DNA from 4 places in the Lentibacillus sp. L22 genome. Region 3 is predicted to be linked to each of the others. Evidence: riboswitches for the same ligand, from Rfam matches in the RefSeq annotation. Region 3 holds a riboswitch; each other region holds the start of a gene.
What was found. Region 3 has a riboswitch for S-adenosylmethionine ahead of ABRT01_RS00145 (M20 metallopeptidase family protein). Riboswitches for the same ligand answer to the same signal wherever they lie in the genome.
Positions count from the first base shown of each region.

Region 1: it holds a riboswitch for S-adenosylmethionine, as region 3 does, so the genes downstream of both, ABRT01_RS05815 (methionine biosynthesis PLP-dependent protein) here and ABRT01_RS00145 (M20 metallopeptidase family protein) in region 3, are expected to answer to the same signal.
Region 2: it holds a riboswitch for S-adenosylmethionine, as region 3 does, so the genes downstream of both, ABRT01_RS08720 (5-methyltetrahydropteroyltriglutamate--homocysteine S-methyltransferase) here and ABRT01_RS00145 (M20 metallopeptidase family protein) in region 3, are expected to answer to the same signal.
Region 4: it holds a riboswitch for S-adenosylmethionine, as region 3 does, so the genes downstream of both, ABRT01_RS05845 (homocysteine S-methyltransferase family protein) here and ABRT01_RS00145 (M20 metallopeptidase family protein) in region 3, are expected to answer to the same signal.

Region 1 covers NZ_JBFNXI010000008.1:32,135-40,043, forward strand. The annotation lists gene ABRT01_RS05790 (M3 family metallopeptidase) at 1-53, opposite strand, end outside; gene ABRT01_RS05795 (MBL fold metallo-hydrolase) at 271-1,053, opposite strand; gene ABRT01_RS05800 (FAD-binding oxidoreductase) at 1,294-2,652, opposite strand; gene ABRT01_RS05805 (spore coat protein) at 3,134-3,646, shown strand; gene ABRT01_RS05810 (3'-5' exonuclease) at 3,768-4,385, opposite strand; SAM riboswitch class I at 4,763-4,876, shown strand; gene ABRT01_RS05815 (methionine biosynthesis PLP-dependent protein) at 4,955-6,076, shown strand; gene ABRT01_RS05820 (aliphatic sulfonate ABC transporter substrate-binding protein) at 6,262-7,263, opposite strand; partial or broken gene ABRT01_RS05825 (ABC transporter permease) at 7,323-7,909, opposite strand, start outside.
Region 2 covers NZ_JBFNXI010000014.1:24,981-32,889, forward strand. The annotation lists gene ABRT01_RS08685 (FAD binding domain-containing protein) at 1-496, shown strand, start outside; gene ABRT01_RS08690 ((2Fe-2S)-binding protein) at 493-960, shown strand; gene ABRT01_RS08695 (HAD family hydrolase) at 1,143-1,799, opposite strand; gene ABRT01_RS08700 (DUF2187 family protein) at 2,010-2,222, opposite strand; gene ABRT01_RS08705 (MerR family transcriptional regulator) at 2,264-2,800, opposite strand; gene ABRT01_RS08710 (sulfurtransferase) at 3,180-4,010, shown strand; gene ABRT01_RS08715 (hypothetical protein) at 4,015-4,401, shown strand; gene ABRT01_RS08720 (5-methyltetrahydropteroyltriglutamate--homocysteine S-methyltransferase) at 4,616-5,725, opposite strand; SAM riboswitch class I at 5,884-5,987, opposite strand; gene ABRT01_RS08725 (GMC family oxidoreductase) at 6,141-7,874, opposite strand; gene ABRT01_RS08730 (gluconate 2-dehydrogenase subunit 3 family protein) at 7,899-7,909, opposite strand, start outside.
Region 3 covers NZ_JBFNXI010000001.1:26,532-34,440, reverse strand. The annotation lists gene ABRT01_RS00160 (ABC transporter permease) at 1-416, opposite strand, end outside; gene ABRT01_RS00155 (ABC transporter substrate-binding protein) at 489-2,093, opposite strand; gene ABRT01_RS00150 (ABC transporter substrate-binding protein) at 2,388-3,995, opposite strand; gene ABRT01_RS00145 (M20 metallopeptidase family protein) at 4,024-5,220, opposite strand; SAM riboswitch class I at 5,315-5,419, opposite strand; gene ABRT01_RS00140 (DNA polymerase IV) at 5,550-6,797, opposite strand; gene ABRT01_RS00135 (M20/M25/M40 family metallo-hydrolase) at 6,894-7,909, opposite strand, start outside.
Region 4 covers NZ_JBFNXI010000008.1:40,420-48,328, reverse strand. The annotation lists gene ABRT01_RS05870 (MBL fold metallo-hydrolase) at 1-130, shown strand, start outside; gene ABRT01_RS05865 (calcium-binding protein) at 135-521, opposite strand; gene ABRT01_RS05860 (fumarylacetoacetate hydrolase family protein) at 640-1,575, shown strand; gene proB (glutamate 5-kinase) at 1,926-3,032, shown strand; gene ABRT01_RS05850 (glutamate-5-semialdehyde dehydrogenase) at 3,029-4,276, shown strand; gene ABRT01_RS05845 (homocysteine S-methyltransferase family protein) at 4,375-5,427, opposite strand; SAM riboswitch class I at 5,529-5,626, opposite strand; gene cysK (cysteine synthase A) at 5,869-6,783, opposite strand; gene ABRT01_RS05835 (hypothetical protein) at 6,913-7,122, opposite strand; gene ABRT01_RS05830 (ABC transporter ATP-binding protein) at 7,346-7,909, shown strand, end outside.

The DNA of each region.
Region 1 (7,909 bases), on a different contig from region 3:
CCACACTGAAGATTATTCAAGTTCCAACGAATTGGTGTACTGAATGTTTTCATATTCCCCTATCCCCTTTTTATTGAATTCTATTTATATTATCCTTAACACAAAGGTCCAATAATTCTTATAACCATTGAAATAGAATTATTGACTATCCTCCTATTCCGCTATTCTGCACCTTGTTTTAATAACAATTACTTCTAGTCTCGGTTAAAACACCCCTTTAACGGAATATTCTTAGGAATGAAGGTCAAACCTTGCTTTAAAGTTAAACTATTAAAACTGCACACTAAAACCTTTAAATTCATGAATTCCTGTACCAAATCTAATTAGTTTTTTCTCTCTCAAAAACTTGACCGCTGATTTTACTTCATTTAAAATTTCAGGATCGAGCCCTACTGTATGATGTGAACCAAAAACCTTTGAGGCATTCGATAACCCTGCTATTTTCTCCAGTGAATTGACCAAATCAACAGGGTTTGTTGACGGATAAAAAGCATATATTGGTGTCTCATCATAAAGTAAATCTCCCGTAAACAAATATCGATTTGACTCATCAAAAATGGCTATATGCCCGGGAGAATGCCCTGGCGTATGATAGATAGTTAATATTCGATTCCCTAAATCAATTACATCACCGTCTTTTAATAAGCCTGTCGGTTCCCCTTGAAAAGGTTGATATGTATCGGGATTAAAGGTTTCCGGCACAGGTATTGTTATATCCCTGCTTATATTTTTTCTTATTTGATCGATGGACAAGCCACTGATTCCATTCACTAACCAATCTTGATCACCTTCATGAACATAAATTCTTTCAAATTCTCCATGACTTCCAATATGATCAACGTGAACATGGGTAGTAACGACATCAATCGGTAAGTCAGTCAATTGGTCTGTTATTCTTTTTATATGATCAATGCCAAGACCAGTATCAATCAGTGCCGCTTTTTCCTCTCCCAGTAATAAGAATGAATGCACTTTTTCCCAATGGCCATATTCGCTAATAGCGTACGTATTACCGTCGATTTGCTGAACGGTAAACCATCGATCCATAATCATTAAAACCCTCCAAGGTATCATTTTTATTTTATCCCATCTCCCCAAAATTTCAGCGACTTTTCATTAAAGTGTTTTCGACAATTTTTTACCCCGTTAGCCTAACAATGACTGCTCACTTCAGCACGTTAATTTCGTATCCCCTTAGTATAAAACGCGGTTCTCACAACATCCCGATAACCAAAAATCGTGAGCAAGTCCCCCATTCACTTTAACGCACTATCGTAATGAGGGACTGACCCTTCAAATAACCTTCCCCGGATTCAAAATACCTTTAGGATCGAGTGCTTGTTTAATCGCACGCATGACTTCCAATGAAGCGCCATGTTCTTTTTTCGCATATTTTCGTTTGCCGATCCCGACACCATGTTCACCTGTACAAGTACCACCACGAGCAAGGGCGTAATTAACAATATGTTCGTTTACGATGTTCGCTTTATCAATATCGGTTTGATCATTTACATCAACCATTAACAATATGTGGTAATTACCATCACCGACATGGCCGACAATTCCACCGTCAAGTCCCGATGTTTCCACTGCTTCACGGGCATCTTTTATTGCCCCTGCAAGCTCTGAAATTGGCACACAAACGTCGGTTACCATTTGTTTCTTGCCGGGATTGCCGTGAATATAGGCGTATGCAACGTTATGTCTTGCTTCCCACAACCGGTTTCTGCCCGCCGTATCGGTTTCAAACTCAATATCCTGACAGTTATGATCCATCACAATCTCCCGGGTAAAATCGACATCCTGCTTAAGCCCTGCTTCATTTCCGTGAAATTCCAAAAAGATGGTTGGCACTTCCTGATATTCAGTCTCGCTAAACCAGTTCATTTGTTTAATCGATTGGGCATCCGCCAGTTCGACCCGGGCAATCGGTACACCCGCCTGTAAAATGGCAGTGACCGCTTCTACTGCATCATCAACACTGTGAAAGGAAGCCCTGGCTGCCATCGTATATTCCGGAATACCATAAACCCGTAATGTTAATTCGGTAAAACAGCCAAGTGTTCCTTCAGATCCAACGAAAAGGCCATTTAAATGATAACCAGATGAAGATTTCGCTGCCAGATTGCCTGTATGAATGATCGATCCATCGGCGAGAACCACTTCCATATCGCGGACCTGATCACGCATAATCCCATATCGGACAGCCGTTGTGCCACTGGCATTTGTTGCCGCCATCCCGCCAAGCGTGGCATCAGCGCCAGGGTCAACAGAAAAAAACATGCCATACTTTTTTAGTTCCTTATCAAGCTGTGAACGGGTAACACCAGGCTGCACTTTGACAAGAAAGTCATTTTCCCTTATTTCCAAAACCTTGTTCATCAAGGAAAAATCCACAACAATGCTCGATTCATAGGGAATAACATTTCCTTCCAAGCTGGATGCAACACCAAATGGGACAACTGTCTGCTCGTACTTGTTTGCCAGTTTAATAACGCGACTCACTTCCTCGGCCGTTTCCGGAAAAACAACAATTTCAGGCAAATGTGGTGTATGATAGGATTCATCACTGCTATGCTGTTCCAATACGGTTTCATTTTTCGTCACGCGATCCGGTGCAAGTCCCTGCTGTAATCCTTCCATTAAATTCATATGTAATCTCCCCTTTAATTTGGAAAATCGAAAAAGCTTTTTATCAGTATGACTTTTTCGAACTATAATACTATTATACTATCACAGTTTTTCCAATGATAAAAAACAAAGGTGCAAGCGTCCGGTTAGCGGCGTACAAACTGGAAGGGTTCTGACGAGATAAAGGAAACATGCCCCTGCAAAAGGGGTATGCCGACGTTGGCCGCAAAGGCCGTTCTTAGTCGGCCTTCCTTTAACTTACGAACCGATGTTGACTTATCGTAGGAAGAAACCTGAAGTTTGCTAGCCGCTGGGCGCTGGAGCCGGACGGGGCCTATTCTGGCATAAGCAGAACAGAGCCTGAATTTTTGTTCTGCTTAATTTCTAAATTACAGCAAAGTTTCTAAATCGGATATTCGCCCAAAATCCTGGTTTCCTGTACCGTCCCGGGTTTAAATGAATATAGTGACATTGACTAGTTTAAAGGGAGGAACATAAATCAATGGAATCATCAGAGCGCAATCGGCCAAAGCATCTCGCTTGGCATGAAACACTGGAAGTACATGAACTTGTTGCCTTTCAATCAATTGGGTTAATGAAATTGAAACATGCGATAGGAGAAGTAAGCGATGACATGCTGCGGAATCTTTATCTGCAATGCATTAAGGATATGGAAAATAACTTGAAGGAACTGACTCAATTTTATTCCTTGGCACCTCGTGAAACAGAGGAAGATGAAGAGGATTTTCGCAATCTTGGGGACGGTTTTTATGCTGGCGACCTATTAGTATTAACAAAAAGTTGTGTCAAGAATTATGGTGCCTCCATCACTGAAATAGCTACCCCTGTGTTACGAGATACATTAAATAAACATTTGCAAAAAGCGATTGAAACACACGGGAATGTCTTTGCCTATATGTTTGAGAGGGGTGAATATCCGGCATATGATTTGAAAAAACTGTTGCAGAATGATTTAAAGAATGCAAACAAAGCCTTGAAAATGGAATATAAATAGCTCTTCCGGATAACAGCAAAAGCTGGCGAATCAACCCATTTTTTAGAAGTGTGATGTGATAAGACCTATGTCGAATATACGATAAAAACGGTCCAGCATGGGTGACGGACCGTTTTCCCATTTACATACGTGAGAAATTAATTCGTCTTGGTTGTTTGGATCGTTTCATCCTCGGTGTCTTATACCCATGCTCAAAAATCCGGCCTTTTTCCATTTTACAGTGGGCAAATAGTGAGTCCAGCAGACCACCATGCTGATCAACTGCCTGTTGAAAAATTTTTGCCGCGACCCGGGCATCCTCCAAAGCGTGGTGGTGTTCAAACGTAATCCCGTGATGAACAGCGACTGTATTCAATTTATGATTCATTAGTTCCGGCCATACCCTTCTGGAAATATTTGCAGTACATAAATAATCCATTGACGGATATGGCATGTTAAAGTAATCCAGCGTATTACGGATTACGCTCATATCAAAACTGGCATTATGGGCGATCACCAGATGATCAGTAAGGTATTCGTTTATAGTTGGCCAAATTTCCGCAAATGTTGGCTGGTTTTCAACATCACGACTTGTAATTCCATGTACTTCAATATTGAATGAACTAAATTCCATCAACGGATTGATTAACGTATAGTATTCATCGATAATCTCATGTTCATTGGCAACCACAATCCCAACCGCGCACGGACTATGCCGTTTCGCATTCGCCGTTTCAAAATCAATCGACGTAAATATCATATGTACCTCCCCTTTGCCTTCATCATATCACAAAACCCTAAGAGCGCGCGTCTAACTTTGCTCACTTATCTGGCTAATTGCGGTGTGGAAAGCTTTCCCTGCATGAACTCTCAATAAGGATCCCAAATGTAGTTTCACTTTATCGGCGGTTTTGGTGCTTTTATCAGCGATTTTACCAATTTTACGGCGGATTGGTGAAATTCATCGGTGATTTCCAAAATTTTCAGGTTTTCAGGGATGGTATCAAGACTGAAACAAACCCAACATCGATAGCTATCCCTTTGCACTTTTTCAGCGTAGTTTTATTGTCTGTCTTGCTTGACTTTTCAACCGGAAAATTGTATTGTATGGATTAATATTTAAAATTATATAATTGTTTCTTATCCAGAGAGGTGGAGGGACTGGCCCTTGGAAACCTCGGCAACAGACTTGCGGAATTACAATCCCAGGTACTGTGCCAATTCCAGAAGCGTGATGCTTGAAGATAAGAAGAGTGCTAACGATAATGCAACAGTCTCTTCTTATCTTTAAGTAGAGACTGTTTTTATTCTTTACCAGGAGATGATGAGATGACTAAGAGAAGTATTGAAACAAGATTAGCACAACTGGGAAACAACAGTGATGCGTCTACAGGGGCTATTAATCCGCCTATTTATCTGTCAACCGCCTATAAACATCGGGGGCTTAACCAGTCAACCGGGTACGATTACACCCGGACAAAAAATCCGACCCGCTATCTATTGGAAGAAGGTATCGCCAATCTGGAAGCGGGTGATCAGGGGTATGCCTGTAGTTCCGGAATGGCAGCAATTCAGCTAGTGTTTTCGCTGTTTCATTCCGGTGATGAACTCATTGCAACAGAAGATATCTATGGCGGTACATACCGGCTGCTCGATCATTATGCCGATCACTATCAGATTCAGACGTCTTATAGTGATTTTACCGACCTGGGCCAAACCGAGAGTCTCATCACGAACAACACGAAGGCGATTTTAATTGAAACACCGACCAATCCATTGATGCAGGAAGTTGATATCAAACAGATTGCCAAGCTAGCGAAAAAGCATCAGCTATTATTAATTGTGGACAATACATTTCTCACCCCGTACTTACAACGCCCATTGGAGCTGGGGGCAGATATTGTGATTCATAGTGCGACCAAATATATCGGCGGGCATAATGATGTGTTGGCCGGATTGGTGGCAGCAAAGGGTAACGAGCTTTGTGAACAATTAGCAACCATTCACAATGCCTCAGGGGCGGTGCTTTCCCCATTTGATTCATGGTTATTAATACGCGGGTTAAAAACTCTTTCGCTAAGGATGGAAAAACATCAGCAAAATGCCAGAGACATTGCTCATTTTTTACGCGAACAGGATGAAGTAGTGGATGTGCTTTATCCTGGTAAAGGTGGTATGCTATCGTTCCGTCTCCAACAAAGTGACTGGGTAGATCCTTTTTTACAGCAATTACAATTAATTACATTTGCCGAAAGTCTAGGTGGTGTGGAAAGTTTTATTACCTATCCGGCAACACAAACCCATGCCGACATTCCAATTGAAGAGCGGGTGAAGCGAGGTGTAGACGATCGGTTATTACGTTTCTCTGTTGGGATTGAACAGGCAGATGACTTAAAGCAGGATTTAAAACAAGCATTATCCGCTTTAGTCAAAGAACCGCAACTTGGATAAAGAGAAATTTCTTTCGGTTCTGGTTTTCTCTTAAAATAGGACAGACGGATCCTATCATCAGTTAATACAGAATAAAATTAACAGCCTGCAAACATTGGGTGCAGGCTGTTTTTATATTGGCGTTTATCCAGTCAGGCAAGCAAACATTAGACTGGCGGTAGTTATTTTTTTAGTAATCTCACGCTTTACTCTTCAATAAAACTCTTGTCAACGAAGGCACTAAAATCCGGTTGTTCCTTAAGAAACTGCAAATCGAAGGAAGAATCCCCAAATTCCTGAATCGTATCTTCATCAACGTCATACACGAAATTCGTGCGTTTCCAGGCGCTTTCCATCACATCACGTTCCATTTTTTGTCCGGTAATGTCATAAATACTTTGAATGGTTATATCAATCGCTTCGTCCTGATGCTCATTAATATAATCAATAGAAGCTTTATGGGCATCAACCATTTTTTGTACCAATTCCGGATTTTCTTCTTTCAATTCAGAACTAGTTACAAACACTGCGGCCGGTAATGTTTCTCCAAACGATACTTCATCGAAATCAAGTAGAACATTTGCCCCTTCCTTCAGTTCCAACATTGATCCCCATGGTTCCGGAGCTGCGGCAATGTCAACTTCCCCTTTCTCAAACATCGTCGTATATTGGGCTGGTTTGCCAGTAACATGTTTCATCTGGCCGCCAGTTCGGTTTGAGGTAATCCCCGCTTCCTTCATATAGGTTTCATACTGGACATCATGTGTACAACCTATACCCGGAGTAATAAATGTAGCGTCCTTAATATCATCTACGGTCTTGATACCACTGTCTTTTCGGGATAAAATGACGGTTCCACCAGTCGATGAACCTGCAACTACCTCAACGTCCACTCCGGAAATGTAATTATTCATTGCCGGTCCCGGTCCAACAAGCCCGCCTTGGATTTCCCCGGCTGCCAGTGCGGTCATAAATTCTCCACCATCCGGAAATGTCTGGTATTCTACATCCACATCATCACCAAGTTGTTTTTCATATAGTTGTTTTTCAATAGCCACCATTGCTGGTGCGTGATTTAAGTTTGGAAAATAACCGATGACAATTTTCTGTTTATCACCAGAAGATCCAGATGCAGAGGAATTGCCGCCGCATGCACTTAATAACAATAAAAACGCCCCAATGACGAAAACAGTTAACGTCTTTCTCATTTAAAGTCCCCTCTCTTTGTGTGGTTATCATGTTTTTTCGATGTTCATCCTAAAATCTATTATGCTGCTTTTTCCAACCCCCATCGTTTTAGTACTTTGTTTTCAATCCGCTGAAATAGCAGCTGATCTGCTACTGAGCCAATGATCCCAATAATAATGATAATACCATAACCAAACTCATATTATTGAAATCAGATGCGTAGGAAAGAGTATATCCCAATCCGGGACCAGTGCTTAATAGTTCGGCTGCCATTAATGCTCGCCAGCTGAATGCCCAGGCCAGGCGAACACCGGTTACGGCATGCGGGATCGATGCTGGTACAACAACTTTTAAAAATAAATCGAAGCCACTTGATCCCATCGTTCGTGCTGCTTGTAAATAGATGGGCGATACGTTTTTTACACCAGTTCGCATATTCATCGTCATCACAAAGGTTCCACCAATAACAACGACAAAAATAATCGATGTCTCCCCAAAGCCAAACCAGATAATCGCAAGCGGTACCCAGACAATACTAGGAACACTTTGGAGCGCCAAAATCATCGTGCCTAGGGTTTCATCTGCTGTTCTCACTGTTGCAAGCAGGAATCCAAGCCCGGCGCCGATTAGAATCGAGATGATCAGGCCGATGAATAAATGCCGAAA
Region 2 (7,909 bases), on a different contig from region 3:
AAACATTAAATATAAGGAAGCAATCTTACCGTTATTATTAACTGACTGTGATTTAGTAGTTGCTGGGAAATCAGGAGTGAAGCAAATTCCGATTAATCAAACGTTTGATCAACAGGTAAATCTCGATCCCGGTTCATTTATTGTCCAGATCCTGGTAGATAAGCAATGGATTGATTTGCCGTTTGTCAGTAAAAAAATGACTAGAATTGGCCGAATTGGGTATCCCCTGTTTACTGTTTCCGGAATACAGAAAGAAGGTCAGGTACGATTTGCGTTTAGTGGTTTGTGTGAATTTCCGTTTCGTTCAAGTGATGTGGAGGAAACCCTAAATAGGTCAGACCAGTCGCTGGAGAAGCGGATTACCGAGGCGATCAGCCAGCTCCCCGCACCACTCCTGGATGATATATACGGATCCGCAGCCTATCGAGCGTTTGTGTTACGTCATGTATTGGAAGAATCGCTATTGGAGTTGAAAGGGGATGGCAACGGGCGATGAAGGTAACGGTTGAATTAACGATTAATAATGAAACAAAAAGCGTTCACGTTAGGCCTGCGGATACGTTGTTAAACACATTGCGGGATGAACTTGGATTGACAGGAACCAAACCCGGTTGTGAGAATGGCGATTGCGGGGCTTGTACGATCCTTGTTGATGGCAGACCCATGAAATCTTGTTTGATGTTGACTGTTGAAGCGGTTGGCCATCACATCACAACGATTGAGGGATTGAAAGATACCCCGATTCAGCAAGCATTTATCGAGAAATTCGCCTTTCAATGCGGATACTGTACGTCAGGATTTTTAATGAACTGTTATGCATTGGCTGAACTTCATCCTAATGCCGATGATTATCAAATTAAAAATTGGTTGCAATCCAATATCTGCCGGTGTACCGGATATGAGGAAATCAAGGAAGCGATCACGTCGGTGTTGGAGGCAAAAAGAGATGCCTCGGGGTGAGGTAATGGCTGTTTATAGTGGTGTGAGGGAGATTTGGTGGGAAGTGCTTCGATAATTCGAGGCCTTTTCTTTTTTATGGTATTCTGCGAGGACAACCATATAATGCGAACTTATTCGTGTCGATATTTCCTGGGAAAGTTCATCATTTCCCGGGAAATATCGACAGTTTTTTAATTTGCCCATTATGCAGTAATAGTTTCCAATAATTCTTTTAAAGTAATGTCTGACATCGATGTTATTCGGTGTTCTACCTGGCAGAATTCCATGGCTTCGGTTACTTCATTAGGTACGATGACGCAGCTCATGCCTGCTTTTTTTGCGGCGATTGCTCCATTTGCCGAATCCTCAAAAACGAGACATTCACCAACTTCCAACCCTAAACAGCTGGCGGCTTGTAAATATAATTCCGGGTCCGGCTTGACATGTTCCACATCATCTGACGTTTTAATGCAATCAAAGTAATCAATTAGATTTAGGTTTTGCAAGTGGTTGGAAACCCATTTATAGTTAGAGCTTGATGCCAATCCAACCTTCAAATCAAGTGTTTTTGCTTCTTTTAAATATTCCTCTACTCCAGATCGGGCACTTTCATTTGTTAATTGTTCATGGAATAAAGTATTAAATTGGGTTTCAAGTTCCTTCTGATTCAGTTTATTGCCGGTTTGTTCGCACAAATATTCAAATGGCTTAAATCCTGTATATGTTCCGATTTCTTGTTGCCAACGTTTTAGCGACAGCTCGGCTCCATGTTTGGCAAAAATATCACTTAGCAGTCTATACTCGACGGTTTCTGTATCAAAAATCAAACCATCAAAATCAAAAATCACACCTTTTATCATATATCTGTTCCCCTCTGTAATGAATAATCTAGGGTCATTATATACACAAAGCACTTAAACATTCAAATAGGGAAAGAACGAGGGTTTGGGATTGCCATCGATCAGATATTTAATGGAACGATTATAGTCAGTCGAGTACTATTTCCAGGTCCATCATATCATCGAAAAAACGGACAAGGCAGTCACTACGCCTTTGTCCGTTTATGCGAATTATTTCTTATCAACAACCCGGTACTTATGATGTGCAACAACCGTATTCGGATATCCAAACGGTAGTTTTTTCAGGTTGTTCAGTGATTCAATATCTACAATGATACTTTTTTTGCAGCTAGAAGGTAATACTACTCCCTTCATAATAAAATCGTTTTTCTTGAATTCCACAATATCACCAGGTTTGGCTTTTTTCTTGTCAGGTGTAAACAACTCAATTCTCCTCCTAAGTATTGTCCATTCATCAATAAGCATTAATGAAACAAGCGCGCAAATGATGCTTTGCTCGTCTCATAATTATTGGATGCAATTTCCCGTTTTAATGTCGCAATCTCTTGCTTTAGCTCGTTTATATCCTCAACTTGCTTTTCCAACTTTTTAATCCGTTTCAGTTGTTTGCGTTGTTGTTCTTGCAGTTCATGGATGATTTTTTCTTGGTTTGTAACGTTGGATACAGTTTTTCCAATGGTTTGCATGATTGTTAACATATTTTCCTTGTCATTACCATGATCCAGTGTTGTCTGTGTTTCTTTCATTGCATGATTCTGATTGGTTGGAAGTGCGTAATTGGCCAACATGATTTTTATTTGTGCATTTTCATAGTTTTTGGCTTTCCATTTTTTTATACGTTTTAACACGTCAACAGCATCGGGGTAGTAATAAGTGGCGTCTCTTTCCTCCGTTTTCGGGATATAAACATCAAAATCCTCAATCCAATTCGCTGCCGTATATAGTGAGATTCCGACCATACGGCTTAGGCTTCTTATGCTCAACAATTCCAATGTTTTCACCGTCTACTTTCTTTATCAGTATTGAAGTGCCGTTTTCCATTTCCGACGCTACATGTTTATCATAAAAGAAGAAGTTGGGATGAATATGTGATAAATGTGGAAAAAGTTAGGGATGGATCATACCATCTGATATTAGCGGTTATCCGTTATCTATTCCAAAACGTCTGCAACTGAAACTAGACCAGTTGTTATTTAAGATTTTGAAAATGATTGTTCAGTGATTGCCTCCCACTAGATAATTAAAATATCTTCAAAATGTTCTTGTTTACAGAGAGACCTTTCAATCTTTTCGCAAAAATGCTACTCCAAGTATTGTATTCCGATGAATTTAGTGGTATTTTAATTGTAGGCAAAGTAATTTATCAAAGGAGGTTTTTTGATGACTGTGAATAAAGCACTTGTTACAACGGAGTGGGTGGCAGAACATAAGGATGATGACAAGGTCCAACTGGTGGAAGTGGACGTTGATAATAGCGCGTATGAATCTGGTCATATTGAAGGCGCAATCGCATGGAACTGGACGACCCAGTTAAATGATCAGGTTCGTCGTGATATTTTAAACAAAGAGCAGTTTGAGGAATTACTTGGAAACTCTGGCATCACCCCTGACACATTAATTGTATTGTACGGTGATAATAACAACTGGTTCGCAGCATATGCATACTGGCAGTTGAAAATTTTTGGTCACGAACAAGTCAAATTATTGGATGGCGGCCGGGTAAAATGGGAGCTTGAAGAACGCCCATATGTAACAACTGAACCTAATGTAACCCCTGTAAAATATGAGGCGAAAAATCCAGATCTGTCTGTTCGTGCGCTTCAACCTGAAGTATTAGCTGCAGTAAAGGATGGCAACGTAGCGCTTGTAGATGTCCGCAGTCCACAAGAATTTAGCGGTGAAGTTATTGCGCCACCAGGAATGACCGAAACAGCTCAACGCGGTGGACATATACCAGGAGCTGCCAATGTGCCATGGAAACAAGCTACGAATGAGGATGGTACGTTTAAATCTCCAGAGGAATTAAAAGAATTATATGGAACAAAAGGAATTACTTCCGATAAAGATGTTATCACCTATTGCCGAATTGGTGAACGTTCTGCTCACACATGGTTTGCCCTTCACGAGTTACTTGGCTTTGACAACGTCCGCAACTATGACGGCTCCTGGACCGAATGGGGAAGCATGGTTGGCGTACCGGTTGAGAGGTAAAGCAATGGCGGTAGAAACCATTCGTGTGAGTGACGTTCCAATCATAAAACAGCTATTCTCAAAAGCGCTAAAGGATGGACAGCTTGAAAAACTACCAATCTATTTGGATGCATCTGTGTTAGATTCCTATAAAGAAAAGGACGATTATAAAATCATTCGAACCGATACGTCTGGACGAATTTCCAAAACCGGTGGCTGGTCCTTGGACTTTGGAATTAGTGACGATGATGTGATTCTTCAGGTTACTGCAGAAAGTTTTGTCCACAGGATTCCAGATAAGGAAAAGGAACAATGGCTGGCTCATCTGGTGTCATTGCCAACTAGCCAAAACTTTATCAAAGGTGTCATTCGTCCCGGTTGTTTGGACGATGGAGCAATACGTTCCTGGTAGGATCATCCCCCCCAAGCATCAAGGGGGGATGTTTGTTTTTGTTTCTTTTGATAGCTGAAAATATGAAACAGTCATTGTATGCTCATTGCATGTTTTCAATAAAAAAGGAACTCCTCCATTAGGAAGTTCCTAATAAAAATCCAGACTATCCCCACAACACTACAGAGACCCTTGAATATCCTTAACCGAAGACATTTCGAGATTGTACCAATGATCAAAAACCCCATACTTCATTGGCGATCTCGACAATAAACTTCAGCTTCCTCCATTGATCTTCCTCAGTTAATTTATTTCCATGATGAGTTGAGGCAAATCCGCATTGTGTACTTAGAGCTAGTTGTTCAAGCGGTACATATTGTGATGCTTCCTCGATTCGTGCTTTAATCTTTTCCTTATCTTCCAGCTCACCAGATTTGGAAGTGACCAGGCCAAGTACAACCTGTGCCCCTCCATTTGGGATATATTCCAATGGTTTGAAATCACCGGAACGATCATCGTCATACTCTAAAAAGAATCCATTGACATTTTCTTTGGCAAATAATGTGGGTGCAATCCGTTTATAACTTCCTGCAAATGCCCAGTTAGATCGATAATTACCGCGACAGAGATGGGTTGTCACATACAAATCATCCGGTTTTCCTTCCAGTACGCCGTTAACAACCCGCAATGCCAAATCAATTAATTGTTCTCGATTAAATGTACCGTCATTGAACGGAATATCGGGTGACGAAAGACCGGCAATATACACATCGTCAAATTGTAAGTATCGTACACCAGCATCATAAAACGCCCGTAATGCATCCCGGTAGGTTTGAATAATATCATCTGCATATTCCTCTATATCCGGATAGATACTTTCATCGCGAATACCGGGATTGAATAATTGGTTAGGACTTGGAATCGTTTGTTTGGCAACTGCCCGGCCATCTACAATGTCATGAAACAAGGAAAAGTCTTTTAGAAACGGATGGTCCGGATTGAACGAGATCTTGCCAATGTTTCGTACATCATACTTTTCCGTTTCCTCCTCGCCGTGAAAAACGAATCCAGTTTCAGGAACATAGCCTTCTACACCATTTAAATGTTCCAGGAAATCTGTATGCCAGAAGCGGCGTCTGAACTCTCCGTCACTCACGGCTTTTAAACCGACCTCAATCTGCTTGTCAACAATGCGCTTGATTTCCTTCGTTTCTACCTCACGCAGTTGTTCAGCGGAGATGCTTCCTTCTTTGTATGCCTTCCTCGCCTGCTGCAAATTTTCTGGACGAAGCAAGCTGCCAACAAGATCAGCTTTAAATGGTGCTTTGGTTAATGTAATCGACATGTAATATACCCTCTTTCTTTTTTGTGATGGTTAAAATCAATAGGTTCAGCTATTCCTGCAACACCGCTCCTTTCTGTCTAGTTTACGCGGGGCCTTTATGGAATCAAAAAACCCCTTCTTGAATTAAGAAGAGGTTTCACGATCACAGTTGTTCGCTCTTCTTATCTTCAAGCATGACGCTTCTGGAATTGGCACAGTACTCTATACCGAGTCTGCTGCCGAGGCTTCCAAGGGCCAGTCCCTCCACCTCTCTGGATAAGAAAAAATTATATTAAATTATTAATATTTACGTTACACGTGACGATACTAAATGTCAAGGGATTTTTGAATGTTTACAAAAGTAACATACACTGACCCAAAGCCAATAAAATATATTCAATGGATCAAACAAGTAAAGTACTTATTCCCTTTTCTCCTAAGAAACTATTCCTCCTCCATTTTTTAAATACTGAATCATTCCCTCTGTCGCACGGTAAGCGAATGCGCCGATAGTAACGGTTGGATTGTAATTACTGTTATGCGGGAAGGAAGAGCCGCCTACAACGAATAGGTTTTCCATATCCCACATCTGTGAATACGTGTTGACTGCTGAATTATCCTTACTATCACCCATGATGGCGCCACCGAAGAAATGATCGGTATAAAATTTGTGGTCGAATTGCGTATCATCATCAATTTCATCGACATCCACGATATCGGCACCCATTTTTTCCACGATTTTTTTGGAAGTGTTAATACCGTGACGGGTGCGGCTGATATCATAGTCCTGGTATTCACAGGTTACTCTGAGCAGCGGATTGCCAAGATAATCGGTGTACGTTGGATCCAGGTCCATGTAGCTGTTCTTATTCGGCAAAAATGCGGTCTGTGGGGTCAGGAAGATATTGCGATTCGTGTAGTGCAATGAATTTTTCTTAAATTCCTTCCCCCAGATTGGTGTACCTTTTGGAACTTGGTTATTGGCAATCGGCCGCATTCCCGTCTGGAAGTAATGCACTTCATACCCATGTAGAAAATCGAGATCGGTATGGTCGATATTATCACCGCTAAAGTCATCAATCGTCGTACCCAGGGCACCTGCACCGGCATACAAATTGAATTTTTTATCTTCAAAGAAGCCGCGGGTACCGACATAGGTAGAGAGATTGGAAAAATGGCCGGTGAAGTTTTTGCCGATGATACCTTTTCCAGTTTTAGGATTGTATGGTTCGCCAATCTCAGATAATAATAATAACCGGTTATTGGTAAAAACAAATCCGGCAAGCACAACAATGTCAGCAGGTTGCTCGTATTCTTGACCGGTTGAGGTATCGGTATAAATGATCCCGTTAGCCCGGTTGCCGCTATGGGTAACCCGGGTGGCAGTGCATTGATTACGCAGTTCGTAATTGCCAGTCTTTTCGGCAGTTGCAAGTACAGTTACAATCGGATCCGCCTTCGCACCAAAGTCACAGCCATATTCCTCACAAAATGCACAATACATACAGGCGTTAATGGTTTCTCCGTCCGGGTTCGTGTACTGCTTGGTGACGTTGGCAGATGGTATGTGATAGGGATGATATCCGAGTTCTTTCGCGGCTTTTTTATACAGCCGGGTAACCGCGGTCTCCTGCATCGGCGGATTCGGATATTTATCTGAACGCTTGGGCCCGATTGGGTTTTCTTCTCCGGATATACCGGCAGTTTTTTCGAATTTGTCGTAATACGGTTCCAATTCGTCATAGGTAATGCCCCAGTCCTGAATGGTCATATCTTTGGGGATTTTATCCTTGCCGTAGCGATCCACCGTTTTACTGTAAATCTCAAAATCATATGGCAACCAGCGGAAACTAATGCCATTCCAATGTACACCTGCCCCTCCAGTGTCTGTGCCGATGCGGGCGTGACTATTGTTGCGCACGGGCAATGCTGTATCGTTTATACTACTTCTCGAGGTAATGGTGTCCTTATTTAATTTCTGCATCAAATCATAGCGGATGGAATATTTTAATTCATCCTTGGTACCAACAAAATCATCTTGCTTTTTGTTCTCTCCGCGTTCTAACACGACAACTTGGTAACCTGCTTTGGAAAGTTCTGCAGCGGCAATACCACCTGCCCAACCAGAGCCAACGATAACTGCATCCACTTTATCGAGTTTTTGGACCATATTCTCTCCTCCTTGTCATGTTGATTAATGTCCTT
Region 3 (7,909 bases):
CCAAGCAGTGACACCGAAATAAACATTGGATCCAAAACCGTTTTCCGTTTCCATACAACAAAAATAGCCGTTGGAATTGCAATCAGTAAAACGAGTATTAACGAAAGAATCATTAAACTAAATGTTGGGCCAAAATGACCAATAATAATATTTAAAACCGGTTCCGATGAGTAAACCGATTGTCCAAGATCCCCTGTAACAATGTTTTTGATCCAATCAAAGAACTGGATCACCATTGGCTTATCTAATCCAAGCTGGCTTTCCAATTGGGCAATGCTTTCTTCTGAACTGTCTTCCCCCAAAATAAGAAAGGCTGGGTTCCCAGGTGTCAAATGAACAATTAAAAAAACAATAATACTGACAATAAACATAACCGGTATGATGGATATTAATCGACGTATGGTATACTGAAGCAACTTATTTCCCTCCTTTGAATGAAAAGGGAAGCACGTCGGGATACAAAATGACAATGCTTCCTACATAATCATTTACTTACTCTTCCAAGTATTCCAGAACCGTTGTCCGACCCAGCTATCATAGTCTTTTAATTTATCGCTTTTGGCATCAAGAGTAGATTCATTAACTACCTTAATAAACGGAAGTTCCTCGTTAACGGTCTGGTTCATTTTCGCTAAAATCTCCTTCTTCTGTTCCCTAGAGTTGGCAGTGCTCCATTGATTTAATAATTTTTCCCAACGATCACTGTTGTACCAGCCGCTACTATTGGTATCTAAAATTAGCATACCAAGCTCACTCGGGGAGAAACGGGTTGACCAGCCAACGACAACCAGATCCCAATTTTTTGGATCCTGCCATTTTTCCAAATATGTTGCCCATTCATATGGTTCCAGTTCAACTTTGAATCCGACTTCTTCTAATTGTTCCTTGAGCACCTCGGCAATTTTTTCATAACGAGGATAACTATTGCTAAACATGATTGTGATTGGCTTTCCATCATAACTTGATTCCTCTAGGAGCTGTTCCGCTTTGTCCTTGTCATATGCCAAATAACCATCTGTTCCGTCTTCTGTATATAATTCCTTTTGTTCGGGGTCAAACAATCCGCCATCAAAGTGATAAAACTCATCGTTTCCATAGGTTGCCTCAGCAATGGTCTTTTTGTCCAGGGCATGGTTTAATGCCTTACGTGCCTTTATATCATCAAATGGTGCTTTTGCTTTGTTCGGTGTAATCGTTGAGTAGCCATTAATATATGACACTGGATCCATTTTGGGGTCACTTTCGACCATTTGATATAAATCCGGTGGTACTTGTTGCACATAATCATATAGATCCGTTTTTAAACCATTAATCATTACTTGTGGATCTTTGACAATTTGAAACTTAATTTCATCCAAGTAAGCTACTTTCTTCCCAGTTAACCCGCCCCAGTCGGTTTCATCTCGAGCAGAATAATCCTCGAATTTAGCAAGGACAATTTCACTTCCGCGGTCCCATGTTTCAAATTTAAATGGACCGGTACCTACAAGTTGCTCTGGTTGCAATGGTTGTTCCCCAGCGTCTTTAGCAATCTTCTCCGGGATAATGGTAAGCGCCGATTTTGGTGCAGCCATATCCGCCAAAAGTGGGCTATATACTTGGTTTAACGTTATCTCAACCGTATGTTCATCTGTTGCTTTTACCTGATCAATGTATTCGCTGGCGATAGTTCCAACAGAAGATACCTTTCTCCATCGGTCAATCGATGCAACCACATCATCCGCGGTAACAGCAGAACCATCGTGAAAGTTCACATCTTTACGAATATTGATTGTATAGGTTTTTTGGTCATCACTTATTTCATAATCCTCCGCAATCATTGGTCTAGGTTTGTAGTCTTTATCTAGTGCAAACAGTGTTTCAAATATATGCCAGCCTACATCCCGGGTTACTGTGGCCCCTGTATACATCCAGTCAATCGTGTCTGGATCGGCGGATATCGCGACATTTAATGTTCCGCCTTCTGTTGGTTTTTGCTTAGCGGAGTCTGTATTTCCGTCTGAAGCGGCATCTTTACTACAGCCGATGAGACCACTCATTAGAAACAGACCTAATATTGCAATAAAAATATGATTATATTTTTTGATATTCACGGTAATCCCCCATTTACACCTTATCAGTAATTCTATAAAACTATCTATCATCCTTATAATTTTTTATTCTCTTCTGTACTTTTAAGCCAATACCTCTTTATATTTTTCACACAGTATAAAAGCGTCTTTTATCGATAAAATATACAGTAACGAGTTCGCAATTAGGGTTCAAAAACAAAAGTAATCCCACCATTTAACTTATGTATTAAAATTTAATACGTGAACTAAAATTTCGTCATTATCTTGTAGTTATGTAAAACGGAAGCCCGTTATAAACGGGACCTCCGTTACATTCTACTCCATTTGTTTCCAGGTGTTCCAAAAACGAGGTCCAACCCAGTTCTCCAAATGACGAACTTTATTACTTTTGGCGTCAAACCGCTTCACATTAGAAATTTTTATAAATGGTAGTTCATCATATATGGTTTGATTCATTTCACCTAAAATTTCTTGTTTCTCTTCCGTTGATTTGGCCGTTCCCCACTGATTTATTAATTCTTCCCAGCGTTCGCTTGTATACCAGCCGCTTCTTGCCGCATTTAACTCCAGCATACCAAGTTCACTAGGAGAAAACCGGGTAGACCAACCAATAACAACTAAATCCCAATTCGATGGATCCATCCATTTTTCCAGATAGGTCGCCCATTCATAAGGTTCTAACTTCACCTTAAATCCTATTTCTTCCATTTGTTGTTTGGCAATTTGCGCAATCTTCTCATACTCCGCTGTGTCATTGGAATATAAAATGGTCAGCGTCTTCCCATTATAATTTGACTCATTAAGCAGTTCTTTTGCTTTCTGCTTGTCATAAGCTAAATAGTTGTCTATTCCTTTATCTGAATAAAGTTCCCCTTGTTCCGGATCAAATAATGCTCCATCAAAACTATAAAATTGTTCATTTCCGTATGCAGCCTGAGCAATTGACTTTTTATCCAATGCGTATTGAAGCGCCTGACGAGCCTTAATATCGTCAAACGGAGCCTCTGTTTTATCCATTGAAATAATGTTATACCCATTCATGTAGGTAACCGGGTCTAATTCTGCATTAGCATCAATAACATCAAACAAATCGGCTGGAATGCTTTCAACATAATCGTATATTCCTGTCTTTAATCCATTTACCATTACTTGTGGGTCTTTCACAATTTGAAAATTAAGTTTATCAAGGTAAGCCACTTTCTCTCCGGTTAAACCATTCCAATCTGTTTCTTCACGAGCTGTGTAATCATCAAACCGGGTTAAAACAATTTCATTTCCTTTATCCCATTTTTCAAATTGATATGGGCCAGTTCCAATAAGCTGGTTCTGCTTAAGCGGCTTATCATCTGCTTCGTTGGCAATTTCCTCAGGTATGACAATCAAGGCTGATTTTGGAGCAGTCATATCGGAAACAAAAGCATGGTAAATTTCCTTTAATTTAATTTCAACCGTATACGCATCAATCGCTTTTACTCGCTTAATATATTTACCAGTAATCTTCCCGACAGAGGATACTTTTTCCCAACGTTCAATGGAGGCAACAACGTCATCAGCTGTCACGGTGGCGCCATTATGAAATTTCACCCCTTTACGCAACTGAATAGTATAGGTCTTTTCGTCATCACTAAGCTTATAGTCCTTTGCAATCATTGGTTTTGCACCAAAATCCTGATCTAAGGCAAATAGAGTTTCAAACATATTCCAAGCGATGTCTCTTGTGGCAGTCGCAGAAATATACATCCAGTCAAGGGAATCCGGCTCAGATCCGATCGCCACATTCAGCTCTCCTCCCTTAACCGGGGTACCGTCTGTTTCTTTATCTGCATTCTGACTGTTACTATCCTTTGAACAGCCAATTAAACCAATAATGACTAATGAGATTATTAAACGTAATATGATTTGCAATGATTTGTAAACCTTCATCACACTCCCCCATGTTCATCGCTCATATTTAAAACAAATAATAAGAAACAATTTTCGTAAATGCCTTTTCAATATTCAACAACGCCCGCTCATCGATATCAAAATTCGGGTGATGATGTGGGAAATGTGTGCTTTCATCATCATTTCGTGAACCAACCCGGAAGTATGTACCTGGTTTTTCTAATAGAAAGTAGGAGAAATCTTCAGCACCCATGCCTGTTTCAAGATCAACAACCGAACTCTCTAAAAAAGTTTCACTTAATAGCTTTTTGACTGTTTCCGTTTCTGTTTGATGGTTATACAATGCTGGATAACCAAATAAATAATCTATTTTCGCTGTTGCCTGAAAACCGGCTGCAATGCCGTTTACAATTGAATAAATCTGCTCGCTCACTTGCGTTCTTACTTTTTCATCAAATGTACGTACCGTTCCTTCCAATCGTGCAGTTTCAGGGATAACGTTAAATGCATTTCCCGCCTGAAACACACCAAGCGTGACGACCGCCGATTTTAATGGATCGACTCTCCGGCTGACGATTTTTTGCAAGGCATTGACAATATCACTGCCAATAACAATCGGATCATTGGATTGATGTGGCCTTGCTCCATGGCCTCCAGTTCCTTCAATTGTAATTTCAAATTTGTCGACTGCAGCTGCTTTATATCCTGCCCCTACACCAATTTTCCCCAATGGAATGTCAGATGCAAGATGTGCAGCGAATACGTAGTCTACGCCATCTAGTACATTTTCTTCTATCATATATTTTGCTCCCCCGGGAGGCAGCTCTTCAGCAGGTTGGAAAATGAAGATGATCGTACCATTTATATACCGGCGATACTTGCTGAGGGTTTTAGCTGTTCCCAATAAAGCAGCGGTATGACCATCATGACCGCATGCATGCATGACACCAGGGTTTAATGATTTATATGGTACATCCTTTTGATCTTCAATCGGCAAGGCATCGAAATCTGCGCGCAATGCAATTGTTTTTCCGGGTTGATTTCCTTCCAAAATGCCGATGAGTCCATTACCACCAATGTTTGTCCTTACCTTCAGTCCGAATCCGATCAGTTTTTCTTCAATAAATTTAGCAGTGTTTTCTTCTTGAAATGAAAGTTCCGGGTGTTGGTGCATATACCTTCTCCAACCGATAATTTCCTCCAAATTCTGATCCAGCTCTGAATAAATCGATTCAAGAATATTGTTTTGCTCCTTAATGTTCATGCTCCGTCTCCCCCTTTTTATGATTAAATAGCTAAAAAATCCTCTTCCTTTAAGACAAGAAGAGGGTAAACCACATTTAATCACATATGGCTCCTTCTTATCTTCTGAACACATACACGTTCACAGGAATTAGCACAGTACTGCCACAGTCTGTTGCCAGGCATCACAGGGCCAGTCCCTCCACCTTTCTTGATAAGAATCTTTAATTGTTGATTGGTTTTAATGTTAACAATACTGGTAGGGATTGTCAACATAAAATACGCAGCCCACATACATTTTATGCTTGATCCCCACAAAAAAGCCCACACCATATATAATGATGTGAGCACTTATCTCTTGTAATCATCCAGAAAATCCTTTTGAAAACTTGTATGTGGTTGTTCATCCTTTTCAAGATTCGTCAACTTCCTAAATGGGTTTTTGCCGTATTTTGTGGTTAATTCATCAATTGCCTTATTGAGCTTTTCCTTTTCCGCTTCCTGCTCATACGTGAATAAATCCAGTTGGTAGGCGATATTTTGTTTCTCATCCACATCCTGAACCGTTATACCAAGCAAACGGATTGGCTCCAAATTCCAGTGTTTTTGAAATAATTCATTGGCAACTTGAAGAATATCCTCTTTTGTCTCAATATATGTTTGCAGTTTTTTGCTTCTGGTAATTGTTTTGTGGTCATGATAGCGAATCATGATTTGAACACTGCTTCCTGCTGCCTGTTTTCGTCTCATCCTGCGTTCCACATTTTCAGCAAGCTGGTGCATCAGTTTGCGGATTTCTGTTTCATCGGTCGTATCTTCAGGTAATGTTTGTGAACTGCCAATGCTTTTAAACTCATTAACAGCATCTGGATCAACCGGCCTTGGATCCACGCCATTAGCCCGGTTTTGTAATCGTTCTCCGTTAACTCCCAAAACCTGTTTAAGCCGGTATACATCATGACGGGCCAAATCACCAATGGTTATGACATCAATCGCGTTTAATTTACGGGCTGTTTTTTCCCCAACGCCATACATTTCACCAACTGGAAGTGGCCATAACTTCTGAGGAAGATCACGCTTACGAAGAATGGTAATCCCCATTGGCTTTTTCATATCGGAGGCCATTTTTGCCAAAAATTTATTTGGCGCAATGCCAATGCTGCAAGGTAAATCCAGCTCGTTTTTGATTTGTTTCTGCAATTTTTCAGCAATCGTAATCGGATCGCCAAGCTGTTCGCATTCCGTAATATCCATATAACCTTCGTCAATGGAGACCGGTTGTACGAACGGGGTGATTGCAGCAAGCATTTTAAACATTTCCGTTGAAGCGGTTCGATATCGATCAAAATTAGGTCTCATGACAATCAAATTGGGACATAGTTTGCGTGCCTGCCACAATGTCATCGTTGTTTTAACCCCTTTTTCCCTGGCCTCGTAACTGCTGGTTACCACAATTCCTTTTCGTTCCTCAGGATTTCCGGCAATTGCCAGCGGTTTCCCTTTTAGCTTAGGATTATAAGCCATTTCAACTGATGCATAAAAACAATTCATATCAATATGGAAAATTACCCGCCCGTTTTTCGGATACCATTGAGACATGTTATCCACCCTTTGCGAACTGTTGTTTCTAACATTATAACATATATGAAAGAAGGGCTGGAATATCCCAGCCCTTCTTTCGTGAAATTCCAGTTATTATTGTTTGGCTGCTTCTTGAGCAATTGCAGTGATTAATTCCGTAACTTTGACCAGTTCGTCAACAGGAATGCGTTCATTGGTCGTATGAATATCCTCATAACCAACGGCTAAATTCACCGTTGGAATGCCAAAGCCAGCAATCACGTTCGCATCACTACCGCCGCCGCTTTTTAACAATTTGCTCTCCCTGCCGATTGCTTTGGCAGCATTGCGAGCTACTTCAACAACTTGATCACCCTGTGTTTGCTTGAAACCTGGGTACATCACTTTCACATTTACTTCAGCACTGCCTCCAAGTTCGTTCGCCGTTGATTCAAATGCTTCTTTCATTTTCGCCACCTGTTCCTCCATCTTTTTCGGAACTAGCGAGCGTGCTTCCGCTAATATTTCCACATAATCGCAAACAATGTTCGTCTGTTTTCCACCTTCGAATCGGCCAATATTGGCAGTCGTTTCTTCATCAATTCGGCCCAAAGGCATTTTTGCAACCGCTTTGGCTGCAAGGGTGATGGCCGATATACCATTCTCCGGTGCAACCCCGGCATGGGCAGTCTTTCCTTTCATGACCGCAAATATTTTGGCCTGCGTAGGTGCGGCAACAACAATATCCCCTACCGTACCATCACTATCAATTGCATAGCCGTATTTCGCCTTAAGCATTGCCGGATCCAAGGATTTTGCACCAACTAAACCGGATTCTTCTCCTACCGTGATAACGAATTGGATATCACCATGTTCGATCTCGTTTTCTTTTAAAGTACGAATCATTTCCAGGATAGCCGCTAGTCCGGCTTTATCATCAGAGCCAAGAATGGTTGTTCCATCAGAAACAATATATCCATCCTGAATGGAGGGTTTGACACCATTTCCAGGGACAACTGTATCCATATGTGATGTAAAATAAATCGTATCCACATTGTCCTTTGTTCCTTCCAAATGGCAAATTAAGTTTCCTGCACCATGTCCTGTCTCTGACTTACTATCATCTTCTACAACATCAAGACCTAAGTCTG
Region 4 (7,909 bases), on a different contig from region 3:
TTCCTTTATGGCGATTCTAACCCGGCTAATCTATTTGGAATCAATTGGCAAAGTAGAACAGGTACAGCAGGGTGAAGAAATGGTTTTTCACATTAGGGCTAGTAAAGAGGATACTTGGCAAGCAGGCTAACCTTTTACTTGTATTTCTGCACCCATGTTTGATAAAGCTGAATTGGAGAATAATTCGTATCTTTCTTATCCGCGATGATCGCAGTCAATGGCAGGATCAGTTTTTCTCCTTCTTTTTCACATTCTATCCTGATCCCGTACGAAACATCTACCTGTATTTCCGGTTCCAGCTTGATACAGGTAATTGCAGAAGTTTGAGTTGATACGCCGTTTGTTTGATAAGTTGCCGCAAAAGGAAAGGCCAGTTCGTCACGTAAATAATCATAGAATGTAAGAAGCTGTTCTTCGTTGACCTGTAATGCATTGGCTTGGTTTTTTCCATAATAATTTTCCATGATATCGGTAGTTGGCACTCCTAAAATCCGGGCCACTTGCCGTTCCCAGTTTTCCATTATTTTTACCTCCATTGTTTTTAATACCAGTATAAAGGCTGATCCTTAATCATGTCCATTTTGATGCGGGTAACGCGTGCCAAACTGAATATCGTAAATAATTAACGAGGTGGTTGAAATGAAATTAGTAAGCTATAAGTTTAACAACAAACCAGGTGCGTATCGAATCGGTTGTATGATTGATGGCAGAGTAGCAGACTTACAGGAAGGATTGCGGGCGTTATTACAATCCAATCATGATTATGGCAGACTGAGGGTATTGGAAAACCTGCTTCCCACCGATCCGAATGACTTTTTTTCCATGGGTGAATTTACATTGAATCAAGCGCGAAAGGCCTATGAGTATATATCCGTACATACAGATGAGATGAAGTTATATGATCGACAAGAAGTGAACTTAGGTACACCGATTTCCCAACCGTCCAAAATTATTTGCGTTGGCAAAAATTATGCGGATCATGCAGCGGAAATGAAAAGTGATATCCCGGAGATTCCGGTCTTGTTTGCGAAATTTCCAAATGCATTAATTGGCCCTGAAGACGCAATTGAAAAGGCCAAGGTTACCAATAAACTGGATTATGAGGTGGAATTAGCGGTTGTGATTGGAAAGGAAGCATCACAGATTACGAAAGCAGAAGCCCTGGATTATGTGGCGGGGTACACAATTGGCAATGATACGTCAGCACGGGATCTGCAAAAACGAACCCCACAATGGCTGCAGGGTAAGACACATGATCGAAGCACACCAATCGGACCATGGGTGGTAACCGCAGACGACATTCGTGATCCGCATAACCTGTCTATTCGCTCGTTTGTGAATGGCGAAAAACGTCAAGATTCTAATACAAACAAACTAATTTTTGATATTCCGTTTTTGCTTGAGTTTATCAGCGATTTTATTACATTGGAACCGGGGGATATCATTATGACGGGTACACCGAATGGCGTCGGGGTTGCGATGGATCCGCCACAATTTCTTAAAGCAGGGGACGTGGTAACCTTGGAAATTGATCAGATCGGGAAGATGGAAAACGAGGTCGTTGATCAGGATTAGTGGGAATATGAAGAACATTGCGCCCTGCTCTTGACATGGAGAAGGTTCCTGTTCATAATAGAAATAATAATAAAGAACGTCAACGAAGGATTAGTATATGACCCCTGGGGTGTTAGAGAGCGAGATTGATAAGCTGGGAGATTTCGTCACCGTCAAGTCATAGAACCTGCCTTCCGAGTCCCATCTAATCCATGGGCGCCCCCTTCAGCGTTATTGAAGAAAAGCGGGATGTGCAAACATTCAAAATGGGTGGTACCGCGGAAGTATAAACTCTTTCGTCCTTTTATTTTTTAAGGACGGGAGGGTTTTTTGTATTCCAAAAAAGGATGTTCAAGGGTAGGTGTAATCGAATGAGCAAAAAACGTATTGTGGTAAAAATTGGCAGTAGTTCGTTAACCAATAATAAAGGGCAAATTGATCATGAAAAATTGGCTGATCATGTGGCCGCCATTGCTGCACTTAGAAAAGCTGGTCACGAGGTAATACTTGTCTCATCCGGAGCAATCGCGGCAGGTTTTTCCGGATTGGGTTATCTCACAAGACCAGTGACGATCAAAGGGAAACAAGCGGCAGCAGCAGTTGGGCAAAGTCTGTTAATCCAATCCTATATGGAAAGATTTGCTCACTATCACCTGACACCGGCACAAATTTTACTAACCCGCAGTGATTTCTCCAGCCGGGAGCGTTACAGGAATGCCTTCGCAACGATGGAAGAACTGTTGGAGCGAGGGATGGTACCAATTATTAATGAGAATGACTCGGTATCGGCAGAAGAATTGACCTTTGGTGATAATGATATGTTATCCGCACTTGTCAGTGGCTTTGTACATGCTGATCAGTTAATGATTTTGACCGATATTAACGGGCTTTATGATGCCAATCCAAACACCAATTTCCAAGCGAAACGCGTTGATATGCTGGATACGATTACTGAGGGTATGTTAGCCAATGCCGGTGAAGCAGGATCCAACGTGGGGACGGGTGGAATGAGATCCAAACTGCTAGCAGCGAAAACAGCAACTTCACTCGGTGTCCCCGTGTTTATTGGCCGGGGAGCAGGCAAAAACAAACTGCTGGAAGTGTTAGATGGAAATGGGGATGGCACCTATGTTACCAGTCATTCCGTAAGATCGATCAACACAAGAAAACAATGGATTGCCTTGCACTCGGAAGCAGTGGGAAACATTTACGTTGACCAGGGAGCCGAAGAAGCGATTCTCTTTCACGGAAAAAGTTTATTACCTGCTGGAGTCTTCAAGTTGAGCGGATCGTTTCAAAAAGGAAATGTGGTAGAGGTCTATGGTTCCAGAGGTTTGCTCGGAAAAGGCGAGGTAAACTGTTCATCCGAAGAACTGCAACAAGTCATTGAAGGAAAGACATCCATTGTGCCATTTGTCGAGGTGATTCATCGTGATGGCTGGGTCAAGACACCAAAAATAGGGGAGGGGATTTTGTGAATGAGGTTAGACAAAAAGGGCAATCTGCCAAAAAAGCAAGTTTTGCATTGACAGGTACAACGACTGAAGAACGGAATCAAGCGTTGGAATTAATTGCCGATCAGCTTTTGGGTGAAAAGTCGGTCATCCTGGTGGAAAATGAACGAGATATTGAACAAGGGAAAGAAAAAGGGTTGTCTGATGCCATTCTTGATCGAATCATGCTGAATGAAGCCAGAGTAAACGATATGGCACAGGCCATCCGGCAATTAGTGTTACAAAAAGATCCGCTTGGAGAAACGCTGGAGATCATTGAAAAAGAAAACGGTCTGCAACTGCAAAAGAAATCCGTTCCGATCGGTGTCGTCGGGATGATTTATGAAGCAAGACCAAATGTAACAGTCGATGCCGCAACCCTGGCGTTAAAAACCGGAAATGCTGTTATTCTAAGAGGAAGTTCTTCCGCTAAATTTTCCAATCAGGCACTTGTTGCAGTCATTCGCCATGCACTTGCCAACAGTGCTTTGCCGGTTGATGCGGTACAGTTAATCGAGGACACAAGCAGGGAAACAGCCAAAGAATTGTTCCATTTAAATGATTACCTGGATGTGCTAATCCCTCGCGGCGGTAAGAATTTAATTGATACCGTTGTACGTGAATCCACTGTACCAGTCATCGAAACTGGTGCTGGTAACTGTCATATTTATATTGACGAAGCAGCTGACCCTAAGATGGCTGAAGCGATTGTCTTAAATGCCAAGCTACAACGCCCATCCGTTTGTAACGCGATTGAATCACTAATCATTCATGAAAAGTGGCTGAAGCAAAACGGTGTAAGCCTGTTAGAAAAGCTGGCTGAAAATGGTGTGGAGATCCATGGGGATGAAGCGGTATGTGCAGCCTTTTCCCAAGCAAAACCCGCAACTGAAGAAGACTGGTATACGGAATATCTTGGTCTTTGTATCAGTGTGAACCAGGTTGACTCATGTACAGCAGCGATTGAGCATATTAATCATTATGGCACGAAACATTCGGAGGCGATCATTACGGAAGATAACGAGCATGCCAAGCAATTTTTACAGCTGGTTGATGCAGCTGCTGTTTATCATAATGCCTCGACCAGATTTACCGATGGTGCTGAATTTGGCTATGGAGCGGAGATCGGTATCAGCACACAAAAACTGCATGCGCGTGGACCAATGGGATTGCGTGCATTGACATCAAGTAAATTTTATATTTATGGGAATGGACAGGTGCGAAAATAAAATAACTACCCATTACCACGCATATTAAATGATGAAATAGGGTCAGCCTGTCCTCACCAATCGGGGAGGGGCTGACCTTTCACGTTTTTCAGTTTCCGTTAAGCCTTTAACCGATAGTCCAAATTATGCTTCTTCAATGTCTCATCATTCCCAAATAAAAAGTGTTTTTCCATATTAGGGGAGTACTTGGAATTAACGGTTTCCACGCCAGCTGCCTCCGCTACTGCCCGCAACATGGCAGGTGAAGCTCCGCAGCATAAACCAATATAATTGATGCCGATGCTTTTTGCCTCTTTGGCCCATTCCGCCAGTTCATATCGATTATGATAGAGCGGATCAAGTGCTGTTGGGAAAGTTGTTTCCAATGGTAAGTGGCAACTACACCCACCATCTGGCAAGTTAAAGAAGGTCGGATGTTCGTCATTTGTCCGGTATGGGATTGGCAGTCCTCCAACATATCCATCAACGTTATGACGGATGTTGGCAAGGTATGGCTGCATCGTATTTGGTCCACGGAAACAATTCATCCCAACGACGAGTGCACCTTTTTCGGAAAGAAGTTTGCAGGCCTCTTCCACCGTGTAGCCATCCCGCAAGATGTTTTCGCCCATTAATCCAAAGGTGATAACAGCTGGTAAGCCCTGTTTAGTGATTTCTTCCAATGCAATCAGTGCTTCCTCATAATAATAAAATGTTTCGCCATTAATGAAATCGACCCCTTCTTGTTTGCACCAAGTTACCATTTCCGCAAACATGCTGCGGACTAGTTCCTGTGACTCGGGATTTTTCGGGTCAAAGATATTCGTGTTGGAAATATTTCCGGCGACAAGCGCCTCTTCAACCGGATGTTCCTTGGCGACCTCTTTTGCCAGGCGGATAGCACTCCGGTTTAATGGCTCCAACAATTCTTCTTTACCTATAATGCGCATTTTCTCACGGTGGGCATTATAGGTAAAAGCCAGTACCACATCTGATCCCGCATTCATAAAATCGCGGTAAGCTTGTTTTAATGCCTCTGGATTATCCAGTGCGACTTCTGGAACGAACGAGCCCGCCTGCAGATATCCCCTGCGCTCCAGTTCAAATAAATATCCTTCCCCGGCAATAACCGTACCTTCTTTTAACCGTTGTTCCAAACTACGCTTCGTCATTTTGTTTTCCTCCCTGTATACTTGGATTTTAAATTATATGGTAGCAAAAAGCCTCTTCTTACTGTCGATAAGAAGAGGCTTGGCACCGTGTGTTTAAGCATTTCTTATCTTCAAGCATTACGCTTCTGGAATTAGCACAGTACATACGCCTGTTGCTGAGGTTTCCCAGGGCCAGTCCCTCCACCTCTCTGGATAAGAATAAATTCAAATATTTATTCAATTATTAATACATACTATACGGGCAACTTAATCAAATGTCAAGCGAAAATGGGACACGAGGACAGGTTCGACGCCCACCATAAATTGGAAAACCGCCTATTCGTCGATAAAATCGCAAAAACCGCTGATAAATGTAGTTGAATTGTTGATAAACGATAAAAAAATCGCCGATAAACATTTGCTCTCCCTTTGGCTTGGACAGAAGAACGCCCCTATTCCTAATTAAATCAAGTCCATGCTCAGGTAACGTTCACCGCTGTCAGGCGCCATGGATAGTACTTTTTTTCCATTGCCTAATCGTTTGGCAACTTCAATGGCTGCATACACCGCAGCAGATCCGGACAGACCGATAAAAATCCCTTCCTGTTGCGGTAATTGACGGTACATGTTAACGGCATCTTCGTCCTCGATTTGCATAATTTCGTCATAGATGTCGGTGTTTAAGATATTCGGCACAAATCCGGGGCTTGTGCCAACCAGTTTATGTTTGCCTGGTTTGCCACCCGACAGGACAGGGGATCCCTTAGGTTCTGCAACAGTGATTGTCAGCCCGGGAATTTTTTCTTTCAAAACTTCCCCAGTACCGGTAATTGTTCCACCGGTTCCTGCTGTACAAACGAATGCATCGAGTTTGCTATTCATTTGTTCGTAAATTTCCAGCGCTGTAGTTGTCCTGTGAATATCGGCGTTTGCTTCATTTTCAAATTGCTGTGGAATAAAGCTTCCCGGAATTTCCTTTTGTAGTTCCAGAGCCTTTTTAATGCAACCGGGCATCTTTTCTTCGCTATGGGTGAGGACTACCTCGGCTCCGTACGCTTTCAAGATATTTTTTCGCTCTGCGGTACTGTTATCCGGCATAACCATAATGGCCTTATATCCTTTTGCCGCGGCATTCATGGCCAGGCCGATTCCCGTGTTGCCACTGGTTGGTTCAATAATGGTTGCTCCAGGCTTCAGGGCACCTTGATCCTCCGCAACTTTAATCATATTATACGCTGCCCGGTCCTTAACGCTTTTACTTGGGTTAAACTGTTCCAATTTTACGTAGACATCTGCTGCATCCTCAGGAACAATTTTATTTAATTTCACAACGGGTGTATCCCCAATTAATTGTGTCATATCCTGTGCGATTTTCATTCATAAGTCACTCCCTTATCCATGAATTTTTGTTGGCATGTAACTGCTGAAGGGGTTCATCCACCAGTAGTACCGAGTCATCAAAGCTAGAATTAGTATGGTTGAAATTCAAGTTAGTTACACAATGTGCTAATAAGAAGAACTTTTCGGGATCACTGAAAAAATACGCTTTACATCGATCGACCCAAATGCAAAGTTGATCGATAGCGCATGAAAGTTGATCGACCTGGGCGCTAAGTTGATCGATAGCGCATGAAAGTTGATCGACCCAGATGCAAAGTTGATCGAGAGCATATAAAACTCGATCGAGCCAGGTGCAAACTCGATCAATAACAGCATTTCAATCAGATCCGAATCATTTCCTTGTCCCTTTAATTCCTAGTGGTTTACTCTATAATATCAATTTTTCAAGCAAATTCACAGTATTTTTATCTGTTTTTTTGAAAAATAGGCGAGTCACCTATTGGAAAAATATAAAAACCATGCTACAATCATTTTAATTCCCATTAAACTTACTAATTTTATCAGAATTATAGACTATATAAAAAGGGGGCATTACAGGGTGGAATTACATGTCGATGGGGTATCCAAACAATTTCAAAAAAAACAAAATGAACCATTACTTGTATTAAACAATATTCAACTGACCATCAATGAAGGGGAATTTGTCTCTTTACTCGGACCGTCCGGGTGTGGCAAGTCGACATTGTTGTCATTGATCGCCGGACTGCAAACACCTACATCAGGGTCGATTTTCCTGGATAAGAACAATATTATTGGACCAGATCCGAATAGGGGGGTGGTGTTTCAGGAGGCAGCTTTATTTCCCTGGCTAAGTGTCAAAGAGAATGTCATGTTCCCGTTACGAAAAAAATTCGGTAAACAGGAGCAATCACAAATCGCGAATAAATATTTGCAAATGGTACAGCTCAGCAAATTTCCCGATCATTATCCACACGAACTTTCTGGCGGAATGCAGCAGCGTGTGGCGATTGCCAGAGTATTGGCCATGAATCCGCAAATTTTGTTAATGGATGAACCGTTCGCTGCATTGGATGAGCAAACGAGAAGTGTCTTGCAAGACGAGGTCGAAAAAATTTGGCTGGAAACGAAAAAAACGGTTATT